4 regions of the Butyrivibrio sp. AE2005 genome follow, and region 1 is predicted to be linked to each of the others. Evidence: riboswitches for the same ligand, from Rfam matches in the RefSeq annotation. Region 1 holds a riboswitch; each other region holds the start of a gene.
What was found. Region 1 has a riboswitch for cyclic di-GMP ahead of DL92_RS0115845 (protein kinase family protein). Riboswitches for the same ligand answer to the same signal wherever they lie in the genome.

Region 1 (7,691 bases):
CACCTTGCACTTATGCCTTACGTAGCTGAGTAATCAGTATATAAGTAAATTATTGAAGACACTTTTTAGAAGAGATTCTAAGAAGTGTCTTTTTTACCATTTATTACTCGGTTCTATACCAAAAATTACAATACAGAATAAAAGCTGATTTCTAATGATAGTATTCTTATATAAATTTTCAGAGGTGAGAATATGTCTTTGTTAGAGATCAGAAATTTAAAGAAAGATTATGGCGGATTCAAAGCGCTCAAAGGTGTAAGTTTTAAAGTTAATGCAGGGGAGATAGTTGCTCTTTTAGGAAAAAACGGAGCAGGGAAAACTACTCTTTTAAACAGTATTGCAGGGAATGTTTTTCCTACAGGGGGAGATATAGTTTATAAAGGCGATACGCTACTTAAAGACAATTCAAGGCTTAATGAATTCGGAATACTGATTGAGCCTACTTTTATTCCCTATATGAATGCATATGAGAATTTGGATATATTAATCAAAACATTGGGGGGAAAAGTTCCGAAAGCAAAAATAGATAATCTGTTGAATGCGGTTGGATTAGAAAAGAAATCAAAAGAAAAGACAAAAGCATTTTCTTTTGGAATGAAACAAAGGTTGGGGCTGGCGCAAGCTCTTTTAAACAATCCGGAGTTTCTTATACTGGATGAACCGTTTGTGGGATTGGATCCAATAGGGAAAAATATATTTAAAAGAATCCTTCTGGAAAAAGCGCACGATGAAAAAGTGGGAATATTGTTTTCAAGTCACGACTTGGAAGATGTTGAAGAAATATGTGATCGGGTGGTCTTAATAGATAACGGTGAAAAGAAATTTGATGGCGTGATGGAATACAGCAAAAAATATGTTGTTCAATGTGACCGAGCTTTGAACTCGGAAGAAGTTGAAAAGTCAGGGGTAAAAGTTGATAAAGACAATATATTGATTGAACATGTCGAAGATTTAAAACAGGTTCTTGATAAACTTGATGAATTAAGTATTGACGTTTTGGATTTAGAAATAGAACGCAAATCTTTATATGATCTGTTTGAGGAGAATGGCTATGAAAATATCGATATTGCATATCATAAAAATTGAATTGTTAAAATTTTTAAAGCGTAATGATATCTTGGCGGTTGCTGTAATTGTAGCCATTGGATTTATTTATGCGATCGGTATGAGAAACGAAATGTATGAAGGAGTAAAAAATCAGAATGCTTTATTTTGGATAACATTGCAACTTGTAACAACAACAGTTCTTTTTATTGGCCCGGTTGTGACAGCTTTTTTGGGAACTCAAATGTTATCAGGTGAAATTGACAATAAAAGTATTTCTTTGTTCACTGTGAGAATAAGGAACAGGAGAAATTTGTTTATAGGTAAAAGCTTAGCGTTACAAGTTATTACTGCGGTTTTCTTTGTGATTACAATTATTGTAATGCTGGCTATTTATTTTGGAATCGCGAATAACGGCAGCATTTATACATCAGGAAAAATATTTGGAAATAATGTAGCAGATTTATTATGTCTTTTGCTTTTGATATATATGTATACGTTTTTCTTTATTCCACAGCTTGCATTGTGTATTGGGACAAGATATAAACCGATTATAACGATAGTGATTTCTTTTGTTGCATCTTTGGTTTGCAATCACGTGCTGACGTATTCATTTGTAAAATATATTAATCCGATGAATTATATTTATCAGTTATCAGAAGATGTTTTGGAGACTACAGAAGTGTTAAGTATCAGCAGTACAGGGAGGGGGAAATGTGTGCTGATTCAATTGCTTTTATGTATGCTATACTATGTAGTGTTTATGGTGCTTGGAACAAAATCATTTGAGGGTAGAGAATTCTGAGAGAAGCGGTGACTGGATGCAGATTGCAATATGTGATGACAACAAAGATAATCTCGCGTTAATGGAAGATGTTATTGAGAACATCAGAATCAGAGATGTTGAGGTCGATTGCTTTGAGACCGGTGAAAGTCTTTTAGATTATCTGAATAAAAATCCTAATGTATTCTACCAAATATACCTGCTTGATATAGAAATGCCCGGAGTTAATGGGCTTGAAGCTGCAAAGAAGATAAGGGCTATAGACCAAAGAGCTGTTATTATCTTCGTTACGGCATACTCGGATTATGTCTTTAGCTCGTTTGAAGTACAGCCGTTCAGATTTGTAAATAAGCCTATAGATACGCATAAGCTTGAAGATGTAATACAAGCAGCGGTAAATTATATTTATTCCAGTCAAAAATATATATTCATTTCTGTTGATAAAGCCAAAATACAGTTACGCTGTGAGAGCATAATGTATTTTGAGGGGAATAAGCGAAAAATAAATGTCTATACAACAGATGAAAACTATTCTTTTTATTCAAAAATGTCCGATCTTGAGAAAATGGTGGACAACAATTGGTTTGTAAGAATCCATGCTTCATACATTGTTAATATGGATTATGTTAAAGTTATTTATTCCGATGAGATTATTTTGAATAACGGCGTCAGGTTGCCTATCAGTAAGAAATACCACAAAAGTGTTAAACTAGAGCATATGAGATATTTGAAATGGAGAATTGGACTATGAATCATGCGAAGATTAACATCTTTCTCTATTTTCTTCTGAATTTATTTGATATTTGGATTGTCTTGCATTACTACGATAGGGTATTAGAGGCAATAAAGAAATATGATCTGATAAAAAAGGTGATGAGCGTTCTGTTCGTCATTTTATTTTCTGTTTTTATAAAATATGACCTTAAATATTGCAATCTTGTTTCGCTTTCTTTCTGGAGCTGCCTGTTTTTATGTGCATACAAAGGCGAAAAGAAAGTGAAATTTGCATATGCTACTGTACTCATAGTTTTTGCCGGATTTGCGCAAACGTTGATGTATTTAATTGAGGGTAGTTCTTTAAATTCCGGATATGTTCTATTTATTCCACATTTATGCTTTTATATTGTTGTTGAAATAGTGGCAAGGTATCAAACTATAAAAAACAGAAAAGTTGATATGCGTGTTCTGCTGAAGCTTTTATCGGTTCCGATCATTAGTTTCATTGCATTTACGTGCATTGCCATGCTAAGCGAAAGCCTGAGTATTAGCTCAAATCAAGAAAGGATACCCCTATTGGTACCATTAGCAGTTCTTGTCTTGTATGTGAATATTATGATCATTCATTTGTATGACTTGATCAGTGAATCCTATGAGGTTAGAAGACAGAACGAAGAGTATGAAAAGATAACCAATTGGCAGCGTTCGTATTATGAAGAGTTGTCTGAAAACCAAAAACTCATAAGTACAATAAAGCACGACATGCAGAATAATATGCAGTTGATTTCAGGCTTTTTGAAAGAAAAAAAGTATGACAAAGCGCAGAATCATTTACAGGAACTTATAGATGAACAATCTGCTATAAATAGTTTTGTTAACACTGGGAATGAAGCTATTGATACAGTTCTGAACATAAAATTTTCTGCAGCCGAACAAAACGGAATTACAGTTAAGAAAGATATAAATATCCCGGCCGGTTTACCAATCTCATATCATGATTGCATAAAAATATTTGGAAATCTTTTTGATAATTCAATCAATGCTTTGAAGAGCCTTGATTCAGGGGATAAGATATTAAGCTGTTTTATGTTCTATAGCGCGAATGCTCTGATCGTACAAGTTTCAAATCCGTACACAAAGAAAGATGATACATGTGATAAAGATGAATTTTTGCATGGACTTGGATTGGGTATAGTTAAGTCAGCTGTTGAAAGTTATGAAGGGACTTTCGAGATATGTGATGATGGGAAAAATTTTACTGTTAATATTGTTTTATATATAAATAACGCACATCGGCAAAAAGTCTAAAAATTGCCGATGTGCGTTAATAATTTGACGCAAATTAAATTGTAGTTAAATTTCAAAACAATCAGAAAATTATGAACAATTACTTGCATATTGTGTATTTATGTGATAGTATTTCGGTGGCAAAACTAGAGTGATCTAGTGACGCAAAGCTATAGGGCCTATGTTGAACAGGGTAGGTAGCCAGTTGCTTTTTTGGTAGCGATGCGGAAGTATCGCTTTTTTTGTACCTTAAAAATAGAGCATTATAGGTGGCCCCTGTAATGCTATTTCTTTTTTACCGGAAAATTTCAGTACGTGGTGGAGGAAATAAGCTGATGTTTTTTGATTTTTTGATCAAGGTGAGAATGCCCAATAATAAGACTCAGGAATTTGGTGCGTGGAAAGAGCTTCACAGTATATGTTATGCAGTTGAGTCAAATGCGCGCATGGATCCGGACTCATGCATTATAAATATCAGACAGGCACTTGAAGTCTTGTTTTCCGGTCTTTGTCTTGATGCGGGATTTACGGATCTTCCGGATTCGTTGTCAGGAATAATGGGGAAAAGTAAAGGTATAAGAGGGCTTTGGTATGGTGAATGTAATATAAATTCATTTTATCAGCTCAAGAATCAGGCAAATGAAATTGTACATATTTCAAAGGAAGTATCCGGCATAAGGAAATATGAAATAAAGGGTAAACATGCAGACGTGACAATGGCTTGTAAGCTTACAATGCTGTTTTATAAGTCTGTTGCAAGCTTGTTCAAAATTGATAAAAAGCGAATGAAACCAATGGAAGCGGATATGCTTCCGTTTGGGGAATATGAAGTTATAAAAAAGATTCCGAAAAAGCCCTACGAATCTATAGAGGGCAATTTCAAATATATTGCCAGAAAGAATAACAATAATATTTCTACATATGTATATGTAAGACCCTTTTTAAACACTGATGAAAAAACAGCATTTAGTGACAGGGATATGGAAGCTCAGCAGTTCTTTAAGAATATGAGGGGCTCGAACAATATTATTGCGGGTGAAGAGTTAAGAACAAGCGCGTATTGCAATCTTAAATATCTGGTATATAACATACGTGAAAATACTAAGACACTCGATGAGATTGCAAAAGAAATTAAACCGTATGAACTTCTGGATATCATAGAGCAGGTTGCAAATGGACTGAGCAGGCTGGCTTCTTCTAAAATAAATATTCATCACAGGGATATAAGACCCACATGTATTTTTGTATCTTCTTTTGAAGACGGATATGAAGCGAAGATTGGATGCTTTGAAACAGCAAAAATTGATTATAAAGAAAAGAGCATGGAGACAGTCGGAGCGTGGGTTGCGCAGAGACAAAAGAATAATGTATATACGCATCCTAGAATGCTTCTTGAATCAGAACACGATAACAAAGAATGGGAAGCTGGGGATGTATATTCACTTGTAATGGTTTTGTTAGCATGCCTTGATACATCAATTGAAAAAGGCGGTGCGGTGGATTGTTCTGTTTTATATGATTACTACTCTGACGACTTTGTTGATGAGATAGAAGGAATAGTAAGAGCTGCCTCGCTTTCACAGATACCGGGCATGAGAGAATTTGACAGGATTCTTTTAGAGGAAATGGATAATGAATAAGATTGAGTTTGCAAACGCAAAAAGCTTTCGAATCGAGCAGACAGTACATACAAACGAGGAAGCCGGAACAAGCGTGTATATAGCCATAGATAATGATCTTAATAGAAGAGTTATCTTGAAGGTTATGCGTTTTGAGGATAAAGAACAAAAGAGGATAATACTTGAGGAAATCAGCAATCAAGTAGCACTTGAGCAGCATTCGGATTTTGCGCCTAAAATCTATAATTATTTCGTAGATAATAAAGAGTCAAAGATAATAATCGAGATGCAGCATGTTGAAGGAAAGAGTCTTAGAGCAATATTGGAGAGCAGGCATAACCTTAGAAAAGATAAAGTGTGGTATGACAAAGCATATAATCTTTTGTTGGATATTGCTAAGGCTGTCTCATATATTCACGGATTGAGGGGATTTGTACATAAGGATCTCAAGCCTGAAAACATTATTGTGGTAAGCAAGAGAAATTCTGTTTACATTTTGGATTATGGTATAAGTGGACTTGCTCTGGCGGATAAGGGCACAGGTACTGCAAGGTATATGGCACCTGAGCAGATTTCGGGAGCAAACAATAACTTTGTATATCAGGCAACAGATGTATATGCACTTGGTCAGATAGCATTGGAATTGTTTGGGATAGAACCGGTTGAATACGGAGTTGATGTTTTGCCCGACAGATCGGGTAGTTCATGGTTGACATTTAAAGACATATCAAGCATAGGAGGAGGTTTTTATCCCGGACTTTTTAAGGTGATAAGCAAAGCATTATCTTTAAATCCCAAAGATAGATATATGGATTCAAGAGCCTTCTACGAAGCGCTTAACAGAGAAAGGAAATCAGGACATGGACTTGACAGGATTTCATATCGTGAAAATCAAAGAGCCACATTCAAAAGAAAGAATAGCTGATATTATGGATGAATTTGATATTAAAATTCTGGGAGCTTCAGAAGAAAAACTAAAAACGTTTCCTCTTCACATTAACGTACCGGATGAGGCAGAACTAATGAGGAATCCTTATGCAGAATAATATATTGAATCTTCGCCCTATTAACTATTTTACCTTAAAAGAAGAACTTTGCTTCTTTATGGGAGGTAGAGTAGCTGCGGATAGACCTGAGGATAGGGATGGAATAATTGATGAGATCGTGAACGCGGATTGTGTGACAGTATGTAATCATATTGTGCGTGATGATCGTAATTACTATGTCTTTATGACTGCAAATTATAAATTTAATGCAATCCGTTCGGATGATAATAATTTCTCTATTACAAGTATTTTTTCCGGAAGAGAGTTTCAGGCTCAAAAGAAATACCTCTATAATCATGGAACTTTTTTGATTGTTGCCGAAGGTCGAACCGCGATAGTTGCGGATGGCTATAAGAATACATTAAATGAAGAAACTTCCGAGGATTGGGGAATGACCCCGGAAGCTTTGACAGAGCTATGCGATGGTATCGATGCGTATTTTTTTAGTACCGAAAGAAGTGAAGAACTTAAGGTTGATAACAAATTCGCAAGAGAGATTATTCAACCGATAAAGAATTTTACAAAGTATGAAGATCAGGTAGAACAGCTTGATGCATACAAGGATAATTACGTTAACTACGATTATTGTGAGTTTGTTAAAGGTAAGGCAAAAAAGAAAACGTATAAATTCTTTTCATCTTCATTCGATCCCGATAGTGAGCTTTATTGTTCGGAAAGCAGAGTTGCAATCGAGACAAATGAAGAAATAAACGAGGATTTCCGAAGGAAGATAAAAGGAATAATCATCGACCGTATTGATGAAGAAAATGGCACGAGCTTTATTGTCGAATTCATTGAGCAGTTTGACGATAGTATTCTGGTGAAAAATAACGGTCATATGTTTTTGCAGATAAATGATGTCCAGAAGCGTGTAAGAGAAAGAGTAATTCAAAGTATTGAAAACGGAACCGTAGATTCCGGATATATGTATAAGCTTTTTGGAAGAAAAGGTCATCCTTCTGCAGAAGAAGATGAGGCTCCGGGATGGGATGAGTTTAAAGCAGAACTACTCAGCAAAGAGCAGAAGCCAAACACTTCACAGATGCTGGCTATTGAGAGAGGAATCAAGACAAAAGATATACAGCTTGTATTGGGACCTCCGGGAACAGGAAAGACCACTGTAATAGTCAATTGGGTAAAATATTTTGTTAAGCATGGAAAAAGAGTGCTGGTATCATCTCAGAATAATTCAGC
Region 2 (7,691 bases), on a different contig from region 1:
ATATCAAGGAACACGCTGCAGAGAGCCAGAGAACCAGTGCTGATACCAAACGGGCTATTGCAAGAAGAGAACGTGCAGAAGCTGACAGCATGGGAGCAGAGGATGCCCAGAGAACTATTATTTCTGAGGGTGCATCTATGGAGGATACGCAGAATGCTGTTAATTCTGAAATTACGAATATCCTCAATAAGCTGAGCTTACTTTCAAATGATGTTAAGGGCAGCACTGTTGACAGTCAGATATAAGAAGAACGCTATTCATGACATAGATGATGCTATTGGTGACATTAGTATTATCTGATAAAGGATTGATGCCGAAAGGAAAAAGAGAAACCCTTGTGATATTCACAAATCATGTACAAGGAGGTAGATGATTATGGCAGGAATCAATATAACTCCAGTGAACAGACAGGTAAAAGACGTTAGTCAGGATATATATGCTGCAAAGTTGCAGCGTGACGAGATGCAGACAAAATCTGTAAATAAGGATGAGAGCAGTGGCTTACAGAACGCGGTTGCCGATAAACTAAGTGATAAATCTAAAATTAATACTGCTTTCTCAGATACGGCAGCTACCTTGTCTATTTCTGCTTTAGGTGCTGAAGAATTAGAAAAAGTGAGAGATTCCTGGAATAATCATCCTGTAAGCGCTTTATATGAAAAAGACATACCGGTAAGCAAAAATGCAGAAGGTGTTTATAAAATTGGCGGAGCTTCTTTTAATGATGAGGAGTTATCTGCTGCAAGAGATCTGATAACAGGTATCGGAAGTCAGTTAAAGAATGGATATCTCAGTTACAGAGATTATGCAAAGATGGAAGTAGCGCAGAAGGTTGTTGATAAATGTGCTACTGAAGGATTTAATGAAGATCAGGCAAAAGCTATTAGCCGGGCTATGAAAGACTATAATCATAACCTGATCAGAACTCAGGAAAGGATGCTGGCAAATAAGAAAACCAAGACCAATGATGACCCTGCATCAGGAAAATATTTTGGCATTGAGGTTTATTTGCCAAATGAAGTAAGAAAATCAACTAATGAGTATGCGAGCACAGATATAGCAACAAATCAGAATCTTATTGCAAACATCCGTGACAACATTAGAAACACAGACCTTTCCGACAAAAATGCTGTCAACAAGTTGATAACCTCGTATGAAGATATGATGAGACCTGCTTATAATGCACAATATCCAAATAGCATTAAGGCTAACGTGGATGATGCACTTTCTAAGGATATAAGCGAATTTCTTAAAATTATCGAATATGCAGACAAGTTTGTTAGATAGCAGAGTTGTATACTGTAACAGGTTTTATACGGATATATTCAGAGAGAAGCAGGAAATCCTTTGCTTCTCTTCTTTTTGTTTGTGGTCATGGAATGTTATAATGACGTGGAAATGCGTAAACTAACATAAATGGGGAAATGCTATGCAACTAGAAAAGCAAGTTGCTAATACCATATTTGACAGAAGGGATTATGAGGAAACATTCTTTATTAATCGACTAGGAGTTGATAGAAAAAACATGTTTGCGTTTTAAAGGACAATTGGGCTGAGAATTGGAAAGAGATAGTTATATCGATGTGTTAAAATTCTATGAAGAATGCTGTTATTGCTTGTAAAACAGTATCCTTTATCGTATTATTTAATTAGAAAAAGTTGACTTTGTTGTGGTGATAATGTATCATATAGGTCTATTGTATTAAAAGATATGCAGGCTCACTTGCTGAGGGATTCACGTCGGCTGAACCGGGCACTCCCCTGCTTAAAAAATAATCGTGAACGATTGCCGATAGTAAAGCTTTTGGCTCTGGCCAAGAGCTTTACTTTATTTTTGGAGATAATCATGGACATTACAGATATCAGGAAATGCGCTCAGGCATTTGCCACTTATTATCTTGAAAGCTTTTATATTGTTGTTACATACAATGGGAATGGATTTATCCTTATTGGTGAGACAGATAATTTTCCACATCTGATAGGAATATCAAAGCAAATCTATAATTCTAATGGATACAGAACACCAAAGAAGTTGTATAGAGACATTGCTGATGGGCAATCTATCAGTACGAAGATTGTCCCCAATGTCATATCGACAACTTCCAAAATGTATAAGAAAGTTCGAAACTTTATCAGCAATAGAGATGTTCTAATTAGCAATAGCTGTCCTATAATCTTGAGATATGATCCTCAAAAATCAAATCGTAAGCTTAATAATGTAGATATACTTATATCAGATTTGAATAAAGGATATATGTTGGGGTGGATATACAATGCAAAAATTAGAGTGAATTCAGACATTGATATCACGAAGTATTGCATCAGTACATGGATAGATGAGTCTGACGGAAATGTTCAGGGTAAAGAAAAATATATGCCTGGGCAGGATGTGGAGCTTATTAAAACTGTGTTGGTATTTGATAAGAATTCAGAACTCCTTCGCCAGAAAGAGTATAAGTACAGTGCTAAGCAGAAATTGCAAATATTAGATTCATGTTGTAGAAATAATTGCAATTTATTGTTGGATGACAATAATGCTCGGAATTATATTAAACTTGCAAAAGAAAAAAATATTTTGTGTTCTATAAATGGAGTTATTCATACCTAAGACATTGATGTGAGAATTGTATGGGGAAGTCGATAGAAACTGTTTGACCAGTTGTTTGACCTTTCGGTCAGTCGGTGTTGTCAAACCTCCTTTCCGTGCGGGCTTTGAGATTTTTCAATCGTGTTCGAATCACGTCACTCCGATTGAATAATAAGGCTACAAACATAGTATTATCTAAGTTTGTAGTCTTTTTTTCTGGGTAAAGTATCATCCCGTTTATTCTTGAATAATTAAGGGCAAAATTAGAGAAATCTAATGACGCAAAGCTATAGGGTCCGAAAGGATAGCCAGTTACAGTTTTATTGCGATGCGTAGGTATCGCTTTTTTTGCGCTTTTTATATTAAAACAAAGGCTAACGAAGAGGAGACTGATTGAGGTATGAAAAAAGGCAATGAAATGAACAAAGAAGAATTACGAGATGCATTGAAAAAAGCTTATGACAAGCTGAATGAGAACGAATTTAGCGATCTTGATGATCAGGAAGAATTTTTATTAAGTGATTACGACTATAAAAATACAAAACTCCAAATTAGAGCTCATGGAGGCGTTGGTGCAGCAATTAAATGGTTTTTGATCGGATACTTTGGTTATGAATTAATTTATTGCGGAATCATGGAATTAGTATTTTACGCGAGCCCGGAGTTTCTTGCTAAACTGAATTCGGATCAAAATTTGGCAAAGTTTTTCGTAGGGTTGTTATTTGCCGGAGTTGGAGTCGGTATACTTTTGGCAATCATAGTAAAGAGAAAAGCCATTAATAAAATTGTGAAGATTACTGAAGAAATAAAAATGAATATTTCTGAGCTTGATAAAATGCGCAAAGAACGCATAGATAAATATCCTGAAATATTTGGCTTTATTCCCGAAAAATATAACGATAAAACTGTCATAGCAAAGATATTGGAATATCTAGACAATATGCGTGCTGACAATCTTAAAGAAGCAATCAATCTTCTTGAACAGGAAATAGCTACGGAACAATATAAGAATGAGATAAGACAAGAAATCGACGATTTGTATATTGATTCTGTTTACTGATATTGTAGTGTGATTTTGTAAGAAATGTGACTAATTCGAGCGTTACGGAGCTCCTTAGTCACATTTTTTCTTGAAAATAGGGAGTTTTGGAGTTCTAGATGAGGAAATGAAGGGGAGATTTTGACTATAACAAATGTTATCAAATGTATTAGTCACTGTGGCCTTGGAAATCCGGGGAAAAGTGTGACTAATTCGATATGTTTTTGCTCTATTAGTCAAAAAAAGGATTTTGCGACCGGATCGGGCTAAAAATCCTGCAAAAATATGATACACTACACTTTAGTACATTGTTTTTTGACCTGCCGGAGCCGGCCAAAAGAAGATGTAGCAAAATCACAGTGTATGCGCCGAAATAAAAGCGGATGCACCAAAAAACAAAGCAAATACACCAAAATCACAGCGAATGGAGAAGAGTGTGGAAGAAAAGCAGCATAAGAGAAGAGTTCGTTATTCGGGAAAATATCCCAAGAAGTTTGAAGAGAAGTACAAGGAGCACAATCCGGAGAAGTACAAGGATGTGGTGGAGCATGTAATATCCAAGGGTTCGACGCCTGCGGGGATGCATATTTCCATTATGGTAAAAGAAATCTTGGATTTCTTGCAGATAGAGCCGGGACAGCAGGGGCTTGATTGTACGCTTGGGTACGGCGGACATACTTCAAAGATGCTTGAAAAACTGCAGGGGAAAGGCTGTATCTACGGACTTGATATCGATCCGATAGAATCGAAGAAGACTGTAGAGAGGCTCAGAAACGCAGGATATGGAGAGGATGTATTCAAGTTCAGGCAGATGAACTTTGAGAATATAGATAAAGTGTGTGATGAAGCCGGAAAGTTTGATTTTGTTCTGGCAGATCTTGGAGTGTCTTCCATGCAGATAGATAACCCTGAAAGGGGCTTTTCTTACAAGATTGACGGGCCTCTTGATCTTAGGCTCAATCCGGACAGCGGAGAATCGGCAGCTGAGCGCCTTCACAACATAACCAAAGAAGAGTTTGTGGGTATGCTTGTAGAGAACTCAGATGAACCTTATGCGGAAGAGATTGCGGAAAAAGTTTTTTCGCTAATGAAAAAAGGCAATCCCATGGATACGACAACCGCGCTTCGTGAGGCGATAGAAGCGGCGCTTTGGAAGGTTCCTAAAGAGGAAAAAGCGGTAACGATAAAAAAGAGTTGCGCCAGAGTTTTTCAGGCGCTCAGAATAGATGTAAACAGTGAATTTGAAGTGCTGTATTCTTTTCTTGATAAGCTTCCGTCAATACTTAACGAGGGCGGAAGAGTGGCGATACTTACGTTTCATTCGGGAGAAGACAGGCTTGTTAAGAAGTCTTTTAAAGAGCATAAAAAAGCCGGCATATACAGCGAGATATCAGAAGATGTGATAAGGCCGTCCGCGGAGGAGTGCAGGATAAATCCCAGAAGCAAATCCACCAAGATGAGATGGGCTGTAAGGAACTGATAGTGGAGAAAGGACAGAATGACTAGAAGGATTCTCATAACCAATGATGACGGAATAAAGTCCGAGGGACTTTTAAGACTTGTAAAAGAGGCGGTAAAATTCGGGGAAGTATGGATCGTGGCTCCTGAAAGCGAGAGGAGTGCGGCATCTCACAGTATAACCCTTAGGCATGCGATAGATATATTCCCTGTGGAATATCCTGTTGATGGCGAACATGAAGTTCATGCATACTCATGTAGCGGAACTCCGGGGGATTGCGTAAGACTCGGTTGCACAACTATAGTTCCCGGCGGGCCTACGGTGGTACTTTGCGGAATAAACTTTGGGTACAATGTTGCCTCGGATATTCAGTATTCGGCTACATGCGGATCGGCTTTTGAGGCTGAGTTTCAGGGTGTTTCCGCAATCGCTTTTTCCGAAGGCGCAGGCGAATGTCACGAAGTATCCGACAAATATCTCTACGAGATCTTAGAAAAACTCATAGATACAGAATTTGTTCCCGGAAAGATTTATAACGTTAACTTCCCGTTCTGTCCACTATCAGAGTGTAAAGGCATTCTCTATGACCGCGAAGTGTCGCGCGGCATGGTCTATAAGGACGGATACAAAGAAGTTGAGAAACTAGAGAACGGCGGAGCCAGATACATGGTGGACGGCGTGTTTACGCCCGAAGCAGAAGATGGCACCGACTACAGAGCGGTTCTTGACAATTATGTGTCTGTCGGAACAGTTATGAACGTTGGAAATATATAATCTTTATCAGAATTAATTATCGGTGTTTCTGTTTTTTGCTGGAATAAATTATCAGAATATTATAAAATTTAAAATATGAATACTGAAAAAATCTTTGGTAAAAATGCATATTTTTATAATAAAGAATCAGATCCTGAAGAACTTCTTAAACTTATTTCTTATGGTGTTCAGCAAGATGATAACGGGTATATATTCCTCGATAACAACGGAAAATGCGTCTATGCAAACAGAAAAGCCTATAGCATGTTTTATGTCATGGAAGATCTGGATCTTTTGTATGAGGCATTTGAAGCGTGGAAAAGGTCTCTTGGTATAGAGGCGGATGCTACGACCTGGTGCAGGATCTATAATTCTACGGGAAAAGAGCGCCTTTATCGCGTAAGATTTAGAAGGGTTCACGATGAGAGCGGCAAGATCATAGGAAGTGTCTACTCTATTCAGAATATTTCCGATTCGCTTGAGGGCGAGTACGGTGAGCAGTACAGGCTTACGCATGACGATCTCACACAGCTTTATAACAAAGAGGGATTTATCGGGGCTGTAAGAAATCTTTTCCAGAATTCGCCCGAGGAAAGGCAGTTTGTACTTGTTTATTCCAATATCAGAGACTTTAAGCTTATAAATCAGCTCTTTGGAATAGACAAAGGAAATGATATCCTTGTAAACATCGCGGATGCCATATCGCAGAGAGTCAGAGAAGAAGATGTTTACGGAAGAATAAACGGTGATCAGTTTGCTCTTTGCCTGCCGAAGGAGAGATTCGATGAGGCAAGCTTTAAGAGTGCTGTAAAAGAAGTCACCAACCGCCTTACGAGCACGTCTTATTCCGTGCATATCCAGCTTGGAGTGTATGAGATAAGAGACAAGGATATGGATGTTTCGCTCATGTGCGACAGGGCATACATGGCGTGCAAATCGATCACCAAGGACGGAGTATGCGAGATAGCGTGGTACAGCGATGATATGCTTATCAACGCTCTTTTGGAAAAAGAAATCCTTTCAAGCTTTGATTTTGCCATTATCAACAGGCAGTTCGGAATATACCTTCAGCCACAGGTTTACGCCGACGGAAAACTGTTTGGCGCTGAGGCGCTTGCAAGATGGATACATCCGGAGAATGGTATCATCCAGCCGGGAGTTTTTATAACTGTTCTTGAAAAGGCTGATCTTATATACAAGCTTGACAGATATATATGGGAACTTGCGGCTAAACAGCTCGATTACTGGAAAGGAACCGAGATGGAAGGTGTATCCATATCGGTGAACGTTTCGCCAAAGGACCTTTACTACATCGATATAAGGGAAGAATTCAATAATCTTGTAAAAGAATATGACATCAATCCCCGCCATTTCAATATAGAGATTACGGAGACTGCTGTGACCACAGATGTTTCCAAGTGTGCCGATCTTATCCTGGGACTTCAGAAAGATGGCTTTGTGGTCGAGATTGACGATTTTGGAAGCGGATATTCATCTCTTAATATGTTAAAAGACATAAATGCCAATATCCTCAAGATCGATATGGGATTTTTGAGAAAAACCGAGAATCAGAACAGGGCAAAGGTGATTCTTAACTACACGATCGACATGGCTCACGAGCTGGGAATGGGTGTTATTACGGAAGGTGTCGAAACAAAGGAACAGCTAGAGTTTCTCAAAGAGCTCGGATGCGAAATGTTCCAGGGATACTACTTCGATATGCCAATGCCGGTCGATGAATTTGAAAAGAAATTTGAAGAGAAATACAAGCGTATGAAGTGAGTCTTTGCAATTAAATATTAAAAAATGTCTGTTTTCCAATTGTTTTTGGGAAGGCAGACATTTTTTGTGTT
Region 3 (7,691 bases), on a different contig from region 1:
TGTTTCAGATGCACTTGCCGGAATTGAAGCACATCCGACAAGCGTTGGCATCAATAGTGATATAAATAGAGTTACTGCTGCCATTGATTTAACTTTCGTTTTCATTTCTGCCTCCTCCTAAACTCACTTACTTCACCCCTCTTTTCGAGTGGTCTACTTACTGTAAACCTTTAACCATAGTCTACTGTTATTAGACCATATTGTCAACCCCAATTTCTTGCCTTTTTTATATCCGCCGAGTTTGCGATGGAGATATGATCTAAGAGGATTGGCTGAGGCTTTTAGTTACACTCGTTGACAGTCATGGCATAAAAAAGCAGAACCCTACATTCTTCGCTCCAAACTCGCCCATAAATGGGCTCAAACAAGTGGAGCGAAAACAGAATGTATGATTCTGCTTTTTCATGCTCATGGCTGTATCAACTCGTGTAAATAAAAACCTCAGCCAATCCTCTTTAGATATATACTCTCCATTCGCAAAATCTCAGAAAAAAAACAAAATATAGCCTTGAATGTCAATACACGCGACGATTTCGAAAAATATTCTCAAAAGCCCGATCGCCGGTTCTACGGCGTGGCTACTTTACGCTGTCTCGGATTTCATGCCGGTGTAGAGCTGGTAATATCTCTGCTTCTTGGCGATGAGTTCGTCGTGCGTACCCTGCTCTACGATGCGTCCCTGCTCAAGGACAATTATGCAATCACTGTTCTTGACGGTTGAAAGCCTGTGTGCAATTACAAAGGTCGTTCTGCCCTTCATAAGCCTGTCCATACCGTCCTGAACAATCTTCTCTGTTCTCGTATCAATCGAAGATGTAGCTTCATCAAGGATAAGTACCGGAGGATCTGCAATAGCTGCTCTTGCAATAGCAAGGAGCTGACGCTGTCCCTGTGACAGATTGGCTCCATCACCTGTAAGCATAGTGTCATAACCCTCGGGAAGCCTCTTGATAAAGCTGTGTGCATTTGCAAGTTTTGCTGCTGCGATTACTTCCTCATCAGTTGCATTAAGCTTGCCGTATCTGATGTTGTCCTTAACCGTACCCGTAAATAAATGCGTATCCTGAAGCACTATTCCGAGCGAGCGGCGAAGGTCCGCTTTTTTTATCTTATTGATATTGATGTTGTCATATCTGATCTTACCGTCCTGAATGTCATAGAATCTGTTGATCAGGTTTGTTATCGTGGTTTTTCCTGCTCCCGTAGAACCTACAAAAGCAATCTTCTGTCCGGGTGTTGCATGAAGAACGATATCATGAAGAACCATCTTTTCATCCGTATACCCAAAGTCCACGCCGTTGAAAGTTACATCACCCTCCATCGGCTGGTAAGTTGTCGTATCGGTAGCCTTGTGATAGTGCTTCCAAGCCCAGTGACCCGTATGATGATCGGCCTCTTTTATCTCGCCGTTCTCCTCAATCGCATCGACAAGCATTACGTAGCCGTCATCTGTCTCAGGCTGTGCATCGAGAAGCTTAAAGATACGATCCGCACCGGCAAGAGCCATAACTATCGAATTAAGCTGCATGCTGACTTGGTTAATCGGCATACTGAAATTTCTGTTAAATGTAAGGAAGGATGCAAGCGCACCAACTGTAAAGCCTACGGCAATATTATCAGAAAGAGCTATCGCACCGCCGACCATCGCACAGATAACATAACTTGTATTTCCAAGCTGTGCGTTTATAGGACCAAGAGATCCCGAAAAAGCATTAGCCTTAAATGCACTGCTGCAAAGAGCTTCATTAAGCTCATCAAACTTCACAATACTCTCAGACTCGTGATTAAATACCTTAACCACCTTCTGTCCCGTCATCATCTCTTCAATGTAACCGTTAAGCGCACCGAGGTTCTTTTGCTGCTCCACAAAGTTTTTTCCCGAAGCCTTGGTAGCCATAGCTGAGCAAAAAAGCATAACTCCGACCATAACAAGAGTCACAAAAGTAAGCGGTATGCTAAGAATAAACATTGAAACAAGCACGCTGACAATCGTAATTCCGCTGTTGATAAGCTGGGGAATACTCTGGCTTATCATCTGTCTGAGCGTGTCGATATCGTTTGTATAAATTGACATGATATCGCCGTGCGCATTTGTATCAAAATACTTGATGGGAAGGCTTTCCATATGGGTAAAAAGCTCCTCACGAAGTCTTCTGAGCGTTCCCTGATTGATATATACCATTACTCTTGACTGAACGTATGCCGACAATGCACCGAGAGCATAGAAAATCGCAACTCTTCCTATAGCACCAAGAAGCGGCCCGAAATCATTGCTTCCGCTGTCGAGCATTGGCTGTATATACGAGTCAATAAGACTTTTTGTAAAAAATGTTCCCTGAATATTTGAGGCAACCGTTATAAGTATGCACACCAAAACAGTAACCATGTGCACAGGATAATATCTAAACACATAACCCATGAGCCTTTTAAAAAGAGCTCCGGGATTTTCAATCTTAGGCTTTGGCATGCCGCGTCTGTTACCGCCGCCCGGCCCTACTTTTATCTCTTTTGCTTCTTCTGCCATAATGAATCCTCCTTAAGCCTGCTTATCAAAGTCTGCATTTGCACCACCGGTCTGCGATTCGTATACTTCTCTGTAAATAGTGTTATTCTCAAGAAGCTCTTTGTGTGTTCCAAAACCGCTGATCTGACCGTCATCCATGACGATTATCCTGTCGCATTCCTGAACGGACGCGATTCTCTGTGCAATGATAAGCTTGGTAGTTCCGGGTATTTCCTCTGCGAACGCCTTTCTGATCTTGGCATCCGTAGCTGTATCAACCGCACTTGTTGAATCGTCGAGAATAAGTATCTTGGGCTTTTTAAGAAGCGCTCTTGCAATACAAAGTCTCTGTCTCTGACCGCCTGATACATTGGCACCGCCCTGCTCTATATATGTGTCATATCCATCGGGCATTCTCTCAATAAATTCATCTGCACAAGCCATCTTGCAGGCTCTTATGCAATCCTCTTTTGTCGCGTTCTTATCGCCCCATCTGAGGTTTTCTATTATAGTTCCGGAGAAAAGAACATTCTTTTGAAGCACCACGGAAACCTGATCCCTGAGTGTCTCCATATCATAATCTCTTACGTCGATTCCACCTACCTTAACGGCACCTTCAGTTACATCATAAAGTCTGCTGATAAGGTTAACCAAAGAAGACTTGGCAGATCCTGTTCCACCGATAATTCCGATTGTTTCACCTGACTTGATATCAATATTGATGTCTTTTAAAACAGGCTCTTCCGAAGTCGTATTGTATGCAAAAATTACATGCTCAAAACTGATGCTTCCATCGGGAACTGCTGTGATCGCGTTTGGCTTATTTGTGATATCGGGTGTCTCTTCCAAAACTTCTGCGATACGCTTTCCGCTTGCCTGTGCCATAGTGAGCATAACAAAGATAATTGCAAGGAACATCATACTCATAAGGATATTCATGCAATAAGCCAAAAGTCCCATGAGTTCACCTGTTGTAAGGCTTCCCGCAACGATCATGTGCGCGCCGACCCAGCTTATCAGAAGGATGCACACATAAACGGTAGCCGTCATCATAGGTCCCATCTTAATAACGTTCATCTCAGCTCTTACAAACATGTTGTAAATGTTTCCGGCAGCTTTTTTGAACTTATCATTCTCATAGTCCTCACGAACATAAGCCTTTACCACTCTGATCGCGGAAACATTCTCCTGAACACTCTCATTGAGTTCATCATATTTTTCAAAAACTTCTTTGAAATAAACAGTCGCCTTACTCATGATAATAGCCATGAACGTGGCAAGAACACCTACAGCCACGAGATAGATCGTAGCAAGCTTGGGGTTGATCATAAATGACATGATCATCGCGCCAATAACGGTCGCCGGCGCTCTCATTGCCATTCTGAGAAGCATCATATATGCATTCTGAATATTGGTGACATCGGTTGTAAGCCTTGTTACAAGGCCCGATGTAGAGAATTTGTCTATATTGGAAAAAGAAAAAGTCTGAATATTATCGAACATAGCCTTTCTGAGGTTCTTTGCAAGACCTGTAGACGCCTTCGATCCGTAATACGCTCCTCCAAGTCCCGCAGCGAGTCCAAACAGAGCGATCAAAAGCATCATAATGCCCACTCTGAAAATATACGCCATGTTCTCTCCGTATATACCGTTGTCGACAATCTTTCCCATAAGCTTTGGGATGATCATCTCCGCCGCAACTTCACCGATCATACAAAGCGGCGTCAAAACGGATACGAGCTTATATTCTTTTAGTTCTTTACCTAACGTTTTTATCATAGTCTCTCTCCTGTTGTAATCTTCAATCAAGTATTATATAACTAAAAAAAATTGTGTTCAATTGATTTTATAGTTATTTAAGATTAAAAAAGCACCTTCTTTCATCACCGGATCTGGTTTAGAACCATCATCCAAGAAAGAGGTGCTTTCTATTTTTAATCGTAAATCAATTTTTTAAAGCTGAGGATCAGGAGTATTCGGTGTTCCTTCAGGCTGTGGTGCAAGAACAACCGGTGTTCCTTCAGTTTGAGGAGCAGGTGCGACAGGCATTCCTGCAGGCTGCGGTGCAAGGATATCAAGATGATATCCGGTTTCATCGTAAGCTGCCTGTATCATAACATCATGGTCAAATATATTCCTGAACCTGAAGTCTTTTCTGGTTTTGTATGCAATAGCTGCATCATCTCCCTGCTTATAGTAGTCAACAGGTTTTGAATGATTGTGTCTTTCAACAATCTTGCAACCGGCATTCATTGCTGCGTGGTAAAGAGCGCTGCTTATCTTACATACGCCTCCGCCGTAATCATATCCTCCGACAACATGTGCTATAACATATCCTTTTTCAGGTGGTGTTCCCCTTCCGATCGTGCTTGCGTATGAGAATGTCTCTCCCGGTTTTACAATATATCCGTTTATATATCCGCATGCGACTCTCGCATTTACGTTATTTGCATCCTCATTAGCGGGATACAGCATGATATCTTCATGACCGATGCTTGCCCAAGCTATATTTTCAGGTGCCGGAGCCGGAGCTTCAGCAACAGGTGCTTCGCTTACAACTTCCTCTGTAACTGCATTATCTTCAACAGGATTCACCACTTCTGCGCCGGCTTCAACTGTTTCAGTAATTCCTTCCTGATCTCCCGGAGCAAATGTTTCTTCCATATGTACAAAAACTTCTTCAGGTGATGATGAATTATTTCCATATCCGATGATTGTTGCGCACAGCACCGGCACTGCGATTGCCATAGTAATACTTTTCTTTCTCATTGCTTGCACGTAATTCCTTTTTTCTAGATTTTTCCAAATAAAAAATAGCGATACTTACGCATCGCTATCAGATCAATTGCAACTGGCTGTCCTTTCGGACCCTATAGCTTTGCGTCATTAGATTTCTCTAATTTTGCCAATAATTATCTATATATAGTTCTTTTTTTATTAAAACAGAGTAATTATACCGTAAGGTCCGATTAAAGTCCATAATGAAATTTATCATTCTGCAATTTCACTTCAGCTATATTTCACTCAACGCACTTTACATAAAAAGATTAATTATACCTGTCAAAATTAAAGCATATGAAAGCAACCGCAATAACATTGATAATATTCCCCTCGCCCCTCTTAGCAATCCAAGTGTAGCAGCTCCAAATAGAATCAAACCTATCCCACCAGCCAATCGACCAACAATATTTATATCAACAATTGATAATTGAGATATATATATTACAAACAAGCATGCTTCGATCGCAGCAACAAAAAAAAGTATCCTTTTAATAATTTCGAAAGAGTTACCTTCTTTTTCGCCGGATAAAAGCTCATATGAAACACATTCATATATCCCTTTTTTTATTCTTATACATGTAAATGCACAATCTTTTTCCTTTGCAGGCATATTTTGTGTAAATAAAATTCTGCCTCCTTCAAATTCGCAATAAGATTTTACATTCGGCATAAAAGCATAATTTCCCAGCATTAAATCCGTATATTTTATTATCTTGTATTCTGTGGCTTTTAGTTCAAAAATCTTTTCTTTATTATTCCTTATATTTTTTTCTGAGAAATATCGATATACAGATCCCGCAAACAATATAAAATATAAAAAAAAGAATGTTCCTGCAAGCTCTATATCCCACCTGCTCTCATCAAACATTGATGGATTAGAAGTAGTCATTATATATATACAAACAAACGCTCCCAGTAAAGAAGCTATTCCCAGTAAGGCAATCTGTACTTTGGCAATATTTTTATGGTAATTCTTTAACGGAATAACTCTAAGTATAAAAGCAAATGTAGCTATTAGAAGTTCCAATGCTATTATTGTTGCTATCGTTACTATATACATAACTTAACCCCCAAATACTTCTGATGTAAAACTTACCACTGCTTTTGGAGCATCACACAATGCATCAGAAGCAAGTTCTGCTATATCTTTTCCGATTGCCATCTCCATGAGAGAATTTGCCGCCCAAACCACACCTACGCTAACAGCTCCTACTGCCAAGACCGGTGCACCTGACCCGAGTATAAATCCTGCCAATGCAGTTCCACCAATTGATAAAACTACATCTACTCCTGTTTCAATTACTGACTCAGCCACTACTCTTCCATTTGTCATCTCAACACCTGATATGCGTGCCTGTTCCTGTTCTTCAAAATTATCAACCACATTAAATGCAAAATCCGCAATGGCTCCAGCCCACTTTACTCCTGCTTTAAAATTCTTTAGTTTTGCAGCACGTTCTGCTTCTCTTCCTACATTTTTTAATGCTTGTCCAGTTAAGTCATCAGCATTTTCTATAGCTTCAGCCCCAGCTTTTTTTACATTCTTGAATAAATATGACTCTGCATCATACTTTAAAGATCTTTTTGCAACTTCTCCTCTGCTTACGTTTTTTAATTCAGCACCTTTTTCAGAAATAAGTTCAAGAAAACTTCCCTTTTTAGCACTCGAAAAAAGCATACCATTTGCTTTTTTTATATCTCCACTGTAAACTAGTGTGCTCGCCCAAGTCGCGAACGTAGTCTCAACATCCTGCACTAGCTTAAACCCTGCTACTCTTTTAGAACCTTTATCATTATCTGAAGTTGCAATATCATATACATCAACGCCAAATTTACCTTCGGCTCCGACAGACTTAGTAATCCCCTTAATAAGACCTTTTATGTCAGCATCTCCGGCAACGGCACGTCCGATAACCTTCTTCTGTGCCTCTGGATGTAGTTCCTTAAGAACCTCCTCGAAAGCCGTAACTTCAGGTGCAGATAGCTCATCCATCCTATTATTTAATATATCTTTTAAAACATCAAGATTATATGCACCGTTTCCATCTTTCCACTTTTCCTTGCATTTATCAACCATGGAAACCTGATTACACAGTTTTTCTATGCCGTTTTTCCAAAGCGGGTTATAAAAGAATACAAATGATTTAGTAGAAAAATCTCTTGAAAGTTCCTTAAGTCCATTTGTTGCTGCTGTCCTAATAGACACACTATCCTTAAATAAACCTTTTGAGTCAGTTTCTATCTGATCAAACTTCTCTTCGAGTCCTTTCCAGTAATTGTATTCTTCCTCATAAATATCTGCCCTATTCAAATGATTATGATATTTTGAATCCCAATACCCTTTTTCATCTTCAGGCGCAGAATCTCTTCTCCTTTTTGCTTTATCGGCTTCATGACGTTCATGCTC
Region 4 (7,691 bases), on a different contig from region 1:
TTTTCCTCAAGATGAGGAATCTCCGCTCTGGTCTTTGGCATAGCACGTACCTCCTAAATACTTCCTTCCATATACATAACTACCTGTTTCATGAGCTTCTGCTTGATTCGAAAAATGCACTTTCTTGCTGATTCAACCGAAATCCCATTTGCATCTGCAATATCTCCCAACGGCGCATGTGACTCTATGCGACTCATAAAAATATCACGTTCTCTCGGTTTCAAGCTGTTAAGCTGAGCATTATACAATTTGTAATCCAGCCTCATCTGTCTTATAACAAATGCGTCTTTCTTGAACTCTTCTTCTCTATCTGTCCCAGTCAGTACTCCGTTGGAAAAATCACACCCCATCAGTGCGTCACGTATCAGAACATTATTGGTAGCTGTGTTTCCTGTAATATCACTGATTTTGTTATCCTGAACTCGGACTCCCAGATCCTCTATACCTCCTCTTCGATTGGAAGCCTTCTCCCTCTCGATGAGATATACAAGACCATCGATATGGCTATCGATTATTCCAAGAAAAGTTACAAAATTGCTACTGATCAACCTCACTCTTTCTGCAGCATCAGCCACAGCATATTGTTTTACCAAACTTGCCATTGTAAATCCTCCAACTAAAGAGGAAACAGCTGTATTCAAGAAATAGTTACCGGTTATTTCTATCTACAATTACATTCTATGGGCTTCTATGGCATGCAACGAGTCCCAAGATTATGACTCAGCGTCAACGCAGAATTGACTTTTCAAAGTTCCGAGCGCCCTCAACTGCTCCAAAGCAACTCTCTTAAGCTCAGGTCCCAGATTCTTAAAAGTGTTCATCATCTCCTTCTCTTCGAAAACATCCTTTATACATCCACACTCTTCTTCATCGATAAATATTGATGTCGGAACCTCCAAAGCCACGGCAACCCTCTTAAGCATTGATACCTTAAGTTCAAGCCTATCCTGTTCATATAAAGAAATTGTCTGCTTCTTGGTAAATACAAGCGAAGCCAACGTTTCCTGACTGATTCCTCTCTGCTTCCTGATAAATCTGATTCGCTCCCCAAGTGTCATCACATCAAATCTTTTGCTCTCATTACCCATATCTCCCCTCCGTTCCGGAGTCCCAAAACGGAAACATACTTAGCCAAGAGCAGATATATCAAGAAACAAAAATAGAGCCTGCAAAACACAATAGACCTAAGGTCAAAACCTTTCGGTATATTTCCGTTTTGCAGGCTCCTTCGATGCTACGTGCCACGCACGACTCTTTAAGCTCTTGGCAATACTTTTGATAAATGATGCTGTTCCTCGCTCAATGGCACTGCACTAGTCCATCAATTATCTCATCTATATGAAATTGTAAATATAAGGCTACTAATAAGCTTCTATCGCAAGCCCTAACAGCTCTTTATGATACCTATGAAGTATCTCGATCAGCGCTTCATTCTCATCTTTAACAATAGTAGTAACAAACCTTTTGGTCGCACAAATCCTGAGCACCGATCCGCAGACATCACACTTTTCAACACATGACGCGAATTCCGCTCGCATAATCTTATTTCCGCATACTGGGCAATTCACCCACAGTTCGCCTGTTTCCGGTATTTTAGTTTTCATAACCTTCTACCCCATACTCTTTCCACAGATTAAGGAAAATATTTCTTACAATAACCAATTGACTACCGGCCTTAATCTGTATGTCCACCCTACGCAAGCACTGTACCTACATAGTCAGATGCACGAAAGAAATGAAGAACTATTGTGCGATCATCCCTAATCTATTTTACTAAAACAACGTAAAAACAATCTTCTCCTTTCGATTAGAGTTTTAAAGGTTCGAAAAAAAAGAAGCTGTCACCAGCTCCCTTCATACTCGCAACTGGCTGACTCTTGTGAGTCCCTATAGCTTTGTGCCACCGGATTGCTCCAGCTTTACCCTTGGTATTGTTCTGTTCGAACATTTTTTACACTTTTATTTTAACCGAGACGCCCCTAAAAAGATACGGCAAATCCTACAAAATAAAGCAGTTTATTTTACCAATTTAGCAAAATAAAGCGTGCTCATTTTGATTGAAACATCTTTGCTAAAGGTGTATTATATATGCGAACATCAGTTCTTTTTCATTGAGGTTATTTGTTATGAGTAGAGTTATTGATAATGTAGACGTCATCTGCCAGCACAAGGCAAACGGAGAAGTTATTCCTCTTCGTTTTCGCATTATGAACGAAGACGGTCAGTATGAAAATTATACGATAAAAGGTTATAGAACCATTACCCATCCGGGGCCTTATACTACTCCGGACGGGCTCTATGTTTCTTATTCCACATTTGTTTTTGAATGTGTAGTTGTTGTGCTTGATTACAAGCGGAAGGTACGGTTATATTTTGAAACCCATAACAGTAAGTGGCGAATTGCGATATGAAACAACCTTCCAGAACCAAACCTGCCATACTCACACCATTCTTTTACAAACCTTTATAGAACTCCACCGCGTCTGCAATTTCATCCTCTGTGGGATGCCCTTTCTGAATACCACCAACGAGCTTAAACGGGCCAAATGTATCAAATCCTTTACACTGAAATCTACCAAGCTCATTACACTGCTTATCCTTAGTAATCTCTGCTATACTGTCAAAATACCTTTTCAGAGGATTCCCTGCTGTAGCTATGTAAAAGACATCTTTCTGCGGCGGAAGATTAATCTTGGCAAAGTTCAAAATCTGCTCAGCGAATTTGCTGTAATAAATCCCGGATGCAAAACCAATCCTATCATATCCGTGAAGATCTGCTTCTCGCTTCTGTGCAGAATCAATAAGCACCACATCAGAATCCACAGCCTTGATCGCATCAAGGACTTTCTTGGTATTCTCGTGGTGCTTAGAATAGTAAACAATACATGTACTCAAACGTTTTCACTCCTCTGCATTTTTTATATAAGCCATACTCAATCAGAACACAGTAAATGCTCTTACTATTGTAACAGAAAAGTGTTTCTTTGGTCTGTTGTTATTCGATAATCAATTCAACTGTATTATCCACTTCTTTATTATATACATGCTTACCAATAATCTGTCTTAACTTAACAATATCATCCATATCATCAGATGCAAATTCCAAATAACATATATTTGATTTTTTTACATTCAAATCATCATAAAAATCTGTAATATAACAATAAAACTTATCAAGTATATCTTCTAAAGGATACTGAGATATTTCTTCAGCGTTTTCTCCTTCTCCCAATTCCGGCTCCTGTTCAAATATAAGAGAAGTAACAAACAATGTTTCATCGCCGTTTATCTTCTTAAAAACTCCATCTGCTGCTTGCTTATACTCGCTACTACCAGCACTATATTTATCTGCATTATAATTTTTTATATTTTTCATATAGTTTATCCTTTCAGCTATCATACTTTGAATGGTAATGCATTTTTAATATTAAAATCAGTTATAGCCGCCTTTACTTCACTAACAGCAGCATCACCAAATTCTGCCGCCATGTTAATGGTATTATGAGCAATTGACTCTGCCTTATTTTGCAACTGTTCAAGTTCATCTGCATGAGCTTCTATAGCATCTCCTGCCTTCTGAACTACAGTTTCATAAGCTCCTGATGTAACAGCATATCCTACCATACCGCCAACAAGGCCTGCACCTGCTCCAACCACTGTTCCTGCTCCAGGTACAATCGACCCTATCGCCGCTCCTGCTAACGTTGAACCACCAATAGCACCTGCAACTCCTACTGCATTCTCACCTAAATCATATGCTAATTCATCTGCGCCTATTTCGCCCTTCGCATAATCAACCACTGTGTCATAGGATGAAATCCCAAATGATACCGCCGCCGCTGGAATGCACGAGTTTCCTAATGATGAAATCAACGAATTAGTCGACGCAGACATAGCTGTTGCTACTTCGTTAGTAATAAAGCCTGCACTATATCCCACAGCCCCCGCCGCCGCTGTCTCTTTTGCAATATTAATTGCTGCCTCGTCTGCAGTTATTTCACCGTTGATACATGCCGAAACATTGTCCACTGTTGACATAGCACATGTCACTGTCGCAGCAAATGCCCCCTGTTCTACTCCTACCTTATTTGACAATCCGTGTTTTTCTCCTATATCCACAACAACTTTCTTAACAGCACTCGAATCAGAATCATTATAAATTTTCTTTAAATCATTCGGTAACTCGTATACTTTATCGTCATATTTTATCGTTGGTTCAAAAAAAGAGGGTCGTTGCTCATCTGCAACATAGTTCACCTTCACCTCATAATCCACTTTATGACCATCCTCTTTAAGCTTTCTTACAATATTTTCCACTTGCTTCATTTGGCTTCTATTCACCTTAAAGTCCTGTGGAACTACATTTTCTTTTGTGGCTGGCCCGCCTAAGATATCAGCAATAATATGCCCCCTCTCATCTTTAGGTCGGTATGTAGCATCTTTTAATTTCTCACTTAGAATTTCTCTCGAAGACGCTTTTACTTGTACATCATCAACCTTACAACTAATAGTCCTTCCAAAATCATCTGTCTTGGCAACAAAATTTTCTTTGATAATCTCTATATCAGGCTTAAGCTTTAACTCCGTTGTATACTTCACAGTATCAGTGATTTCTTCTAGATAAGCTGTACCTTTACCATCATAGCTAGTTGTCTTAGTAATCCCATCTTCAATCAGTTCAACAGTCTTTACAAGTTTATTCTCTCCGTCAAAATAGTTTTTTACTGCATTTCCAACTTCATTTCTACCAATAGCCTTGGATATAGAATCACCCATAGATTGCTCAATCTGCCCAAAACTCCCCTTAACGTCCTCAACACTTGATTTAAAAGATTTGTTGAACGATTCTATCTTGCCAGAAATATCAAATTTTTCGTTCTTAGCCACATTACTATCAAGCTTCTCAAAACCATTCAGTCCAGCACCCATACTATTTCACCACCTTTGTTAATACATGACAAATTTCATCAACTTCTTGAGCACCAAAACCTTTTGTCTTTTTTATCACAGCTTCTCTAAGCATATCTGGCATTTCCGAATCAATTATCCTTTCATAATCTGATTCTGTAATACCAAGTATAGCCATCAAACTTTTCTGTAACTTAGGAATTTCCTCGACATCCCATACAAGTTTCCCACAGAAAAAAACATAATCATTTATATACTTCATAATTATTTTTCTATGATTACTTGATAAATCTATTGCCTTCAAATCCTGAAGTAGCACTTTTTTCCTAATTCTTTCATGCTTTATCCACGGCGACATCAATACAGAGACAAGTTCCAATCTTGCCTCCTTTAATGGTCTTATTTTGACAGGATTACTATTAACATAAGGAACATCATCTATAACAGGAGCCTTATCAATCATCGTCAATACTGGGCTGACCCAATCATTCTGATATACTACCGCAACTCCGCTAGGAAGTTTTGCGATTTCATTTACCTGATCTTCTGTAAGTCCCATGGATCTTCCTACAGCTTCTCTATCATTTGCTTCCGGTGTCCTAAGAACTATCTTTGTATTAGTATTCTTTATTGCAGAAATATCAACCGATGATGGTGACTGATCAACAATTATAAAGCCTTCTCCATATGTACGTATTTCAGCAATAGTTTGCGTAAGCATTTCTACAGATTTTCCAACAAGTTCCGAATCTCCACCACCAGACGTATTCTTAAGTAGATTATGCGCTTCCTCAAGCACTGTTACATGCTTAAGCCCATTATTATTTGCTACTTTTCTATCCACCCTATACTCATTCAGGATATATACTATAAGTCCCATAATCAGAGCTTTTGTCTCACCTGATTTCACTCTGCTGATGTCCAAAACACAATTATCATCAAAAATCCTTTTGTATGGAGTCTGTCCAGAACAAAAAATATATTTATTAAGTCCGACAGTTAACGACCTTACTCGTGTAATCAAAGCTCCTCTATAGTTAGACTTGATATCTGATGCATAGTCTGATTCCTCAATCAATTCATTTAATTGTTCAGCGAGAATCTCAAAGTCTGGATATTCCACTTCTTCACCATCAAATGTCGAAGATCCCAAGTCCCATCCAACTATTTCATATGATTTTAGAATCGCGTCTTTAAAAAAAGCCGGCATAGCATCGTACATAGGCCAACAAACGCTAAATATTTCAACAAGACCATCCACATGTTCCAATACATGTATTGATTCTGGAAACATAAATGGATTTATATTTATTAATTCGGCAATCTTAGGATTTGTAGAGAACACATTAACATCACTATAATTACCAAATACATCCTTATACTCGCCTTTCGCAGGTTCAACAACTAAAAAAGGGATTTTATCCTGATGCAATTCATTTAGCATCTGATACACAGTATTACTTTTACCCGATCCAGTAGAACCAGTAATAAAGGTATGCATATTTAGACTTTTATTATCAAGTTCCACCACTTTGTTAGTTATTTGACCAAGATCAAACACCCTGCCAAGTGTCATTCTATCTTCAGGAGCCAAAGAAGTTTTCTTAGAAAACAGTCTATATGAAAAAACCTCCTTACCAAATTCAGCATGTTCTATTACAGGTAATCCCGGAACCGTAGTTCTAGGAAATCCTAAATGAAGCCCAAGTTCTTTTCCACTTATTGCTGTAGAAGCATCAGTTAATACAACATAGTCCTCACTATTCCCATAGCAAAATTTAGGATGCACAAACCTTGATATATATGTAGTAAGATCCGAAAAATCACCATTTAGATTAGGATTATTGCTTCTCCAAGAATTAATTGCAGCAACTTCTCTCCCAGATGTATCTCCACTCATCAATGACCGATAATTACTTGCGGCAATTTCAGCCGCTGACATATCATCAGACGCAAAATAACCTGCTACATTCCACATTCCATAACTATCGTACTCATTGGTTTTCTTTATAGATTCATCTATCAACTGTAATATATCAGTAACTTCTTTATTTTCTGTAGTTGTGGATGTCTGCGTAGTTGTATTTTTCGTCAATTGTTCATTAGGAGCCAAAGAATTGATAAAACCATTAAGTTGACCTGCTACTTGCCCTCCAAACATGGCTCCTCCAGTAGCTCCTACTTTAGCTGCCTCTCCTAAAAAAGCTCCTCCTACAACGCCAGCTATAGAAGCAACTGCTCCTCCTATCATAGCTGCTTTCTGCTTTCCATCCATCTCAGCAAAAGACTTACTTCTACTGCTACTCTCTGATTCGCTTTCAGAAAACTGAATTTTCTGTAATGGAGACAACTTAGTATATAGATTTTGATAACTTTTCCTTAGATTTTGAATCATTTGAGGCGATTGATTCTCAGCAATAATGATTCCAACATATTGCCGTCCATACATAGCTAAAGCTAATTTTTCAAGGCCTTGAACAAACTGTTCATTATTCTGAGCATTTACCAACTTATTACTTCCCACTACACTTACTGATGCAACATTATGTTGGCTATATATCTTGTTTGATAATTTCTCAATTTTTTTTCGGTCCTCATTTTGAATTTTTATTCCTGGGAAATGACCAATTAAAGTATTCTTCAGAGTATCTCCAAGCGTAACCGTAGATCTCTTCAACAGATCATCCGTCTCATTATTCCTAACCCCGATATAAAAATCTGTTTTCTTTCCATCAGAGTCAATTATTATATAAACTGAGGCATTGTAAGTAGAAATCGTATTA

Region 2: another riboswitch for cyclic di-GMP. It lies ahead of DL92_RS0109625 (hypothetical protein); the one in region 1 lies ahead of DL92_RS0115845 (protein kinase family protein).
Region 3: another riboswitch for cyclic di-GMP. It lies ahead of DL92_RS20480 (VanW family protein); the one in region 1 lies ahead of DL92_RS0115845 (protein kinase family protein).
Region 4: another riboswitch for cyclic di-GMP. It lies ahead of DL92_RS0104660 (hypothetical protein); the one in region 1 lies ahead of DL92_RS0115845 (protein kinase family protein).

The regions. Positions count from the first base shown of each region.
Region 1 covers NZ_KK366043.1:3,216-10,906, forward strand. Annotated here, with positions in the region: gene rpsR (30S ribosomal protein S18) at 1-33, shown strand, start outside; gene DL92_RS19730 (ABC transporter ATP-binding protein) at 199-1,086, shown strand; gene DL92_RS0115830 (ABC transporter permease) at 1,052-1,849, shown strand; gene DL92_RS0115835 (LytR/AlgR family response regulator transcription factor) at 1,830-2,579, shown strand; gene DL92_RS0115840 (sensor histidine kinase) at 2,576-3,853, shown strand; cyclic di-GMP riboswitch class I at 3,962-4,045, shown strand; gene DL92_RS0115845 (protein kinase family protein) at 4,168-5,472, shown strand; gene DL92_RS0115850 (serine/threonine protein kinase) at 5,465-6,376, shown strand; gene DL92_RS0115860 (DEAD/DEAH box helicase) at 6,487-7,691, shown strand, end outside.
Region 2 covers NZ_JMMD01000011.1:67,490-75,180, reverse strand. Annotated here, with positions in the region: gene DL92_RS0109645 (hypothetical protein) at 1-245, shown strand, start outside; gene DL92_RS0109640 (hypothetical protein) at 376-1,287, shown strand; gene DL92_RS0109630 (PBECR4 domain-containing protein) at 1,847-2,608, shown strand; cyclic di-GMP riboswitch class I at 2,834-2,907, shown strand; gene DL92_RS0109625 (hypothetical protein) at 2,988-3,647, shown strand; gene rsmH (16S rRNA (cytosine(1402)-N(4))-methyltransferase RsmH) at 4,051-5,106, shown strand; gene surE (5'/3'-nucleotidase SurE) at 5,125-5,859, shown strand; gene DL92_RS18875 (putative bifunctional diguanylate cyclase/phosphodiesterase) at 5,935-7,620, shown strand.
Region 3 covers NZ_KK366042.1:45,692-53,382, reverse strand. Annotated here, with positions in the region: gene DL92_RS0115130 (hypothetical protein) at 1-105, opposite strand, end outside; gene DL92_RS0115125 (ABC transporter ATP-binding protein) at 584-2,524, opposite strand; gene DL92_RS0115120 (ABC transporter ATP-binding protein) at 2,537-4,282, opposite strand; gene DL92_RS20480 (VanW family protein) at 4,457-5,272, opposite strand; cyclic di-GMP riboswitch class I at 5,347-5,420, opposite strand; gene DL92_RS0115110 (hypothetical protein) at 5,538-6,344, opposite strand; gene DL92_RS0115105 (hypothetical protein) at 6,348-7,691, opposite strand, start outside.
Region 4 covers NZ_JMMD01000004.1:12,126-19,816, reverse strand. Annotated here, with positions in the region: gene DL92_RS0104675 (DUF6462 family protein) at 1-41, opposite strand, end outside; gene DL92_RS0104670 (sigma-70 RNA polymerase sigma factor region 4 domain-containing protein) at 54-602, opposite strand; gene DL92_RS18230 (helix-turn-helix domain-containing protein) at 714-1,088, opposite strand; gene DL92_RS0104660 (hypothetical protein) at 1,362-1,604, opposite strand; cyclic di-GMP riboswitch class I at 1,859-1,934, opposite strand; gene DL92_RS0104650 (hypothetical protein) at 2,127-2,411, shown strand; gene DL92_RS0104645 (flavodoxin family protein) at 2,455-2,895, opposite strand; gene DL92_RS0104640 (hypothetical protein) at 2,996-3,376, opposite strand; gene DL92_RS0104635 (DNA/RNA non-specific endonuclease) at 3,397-4,929, opposite strand; gene DL92_RS0104630 (ATP-binding protein) at 4,931-7,691, opposite strand, start outside.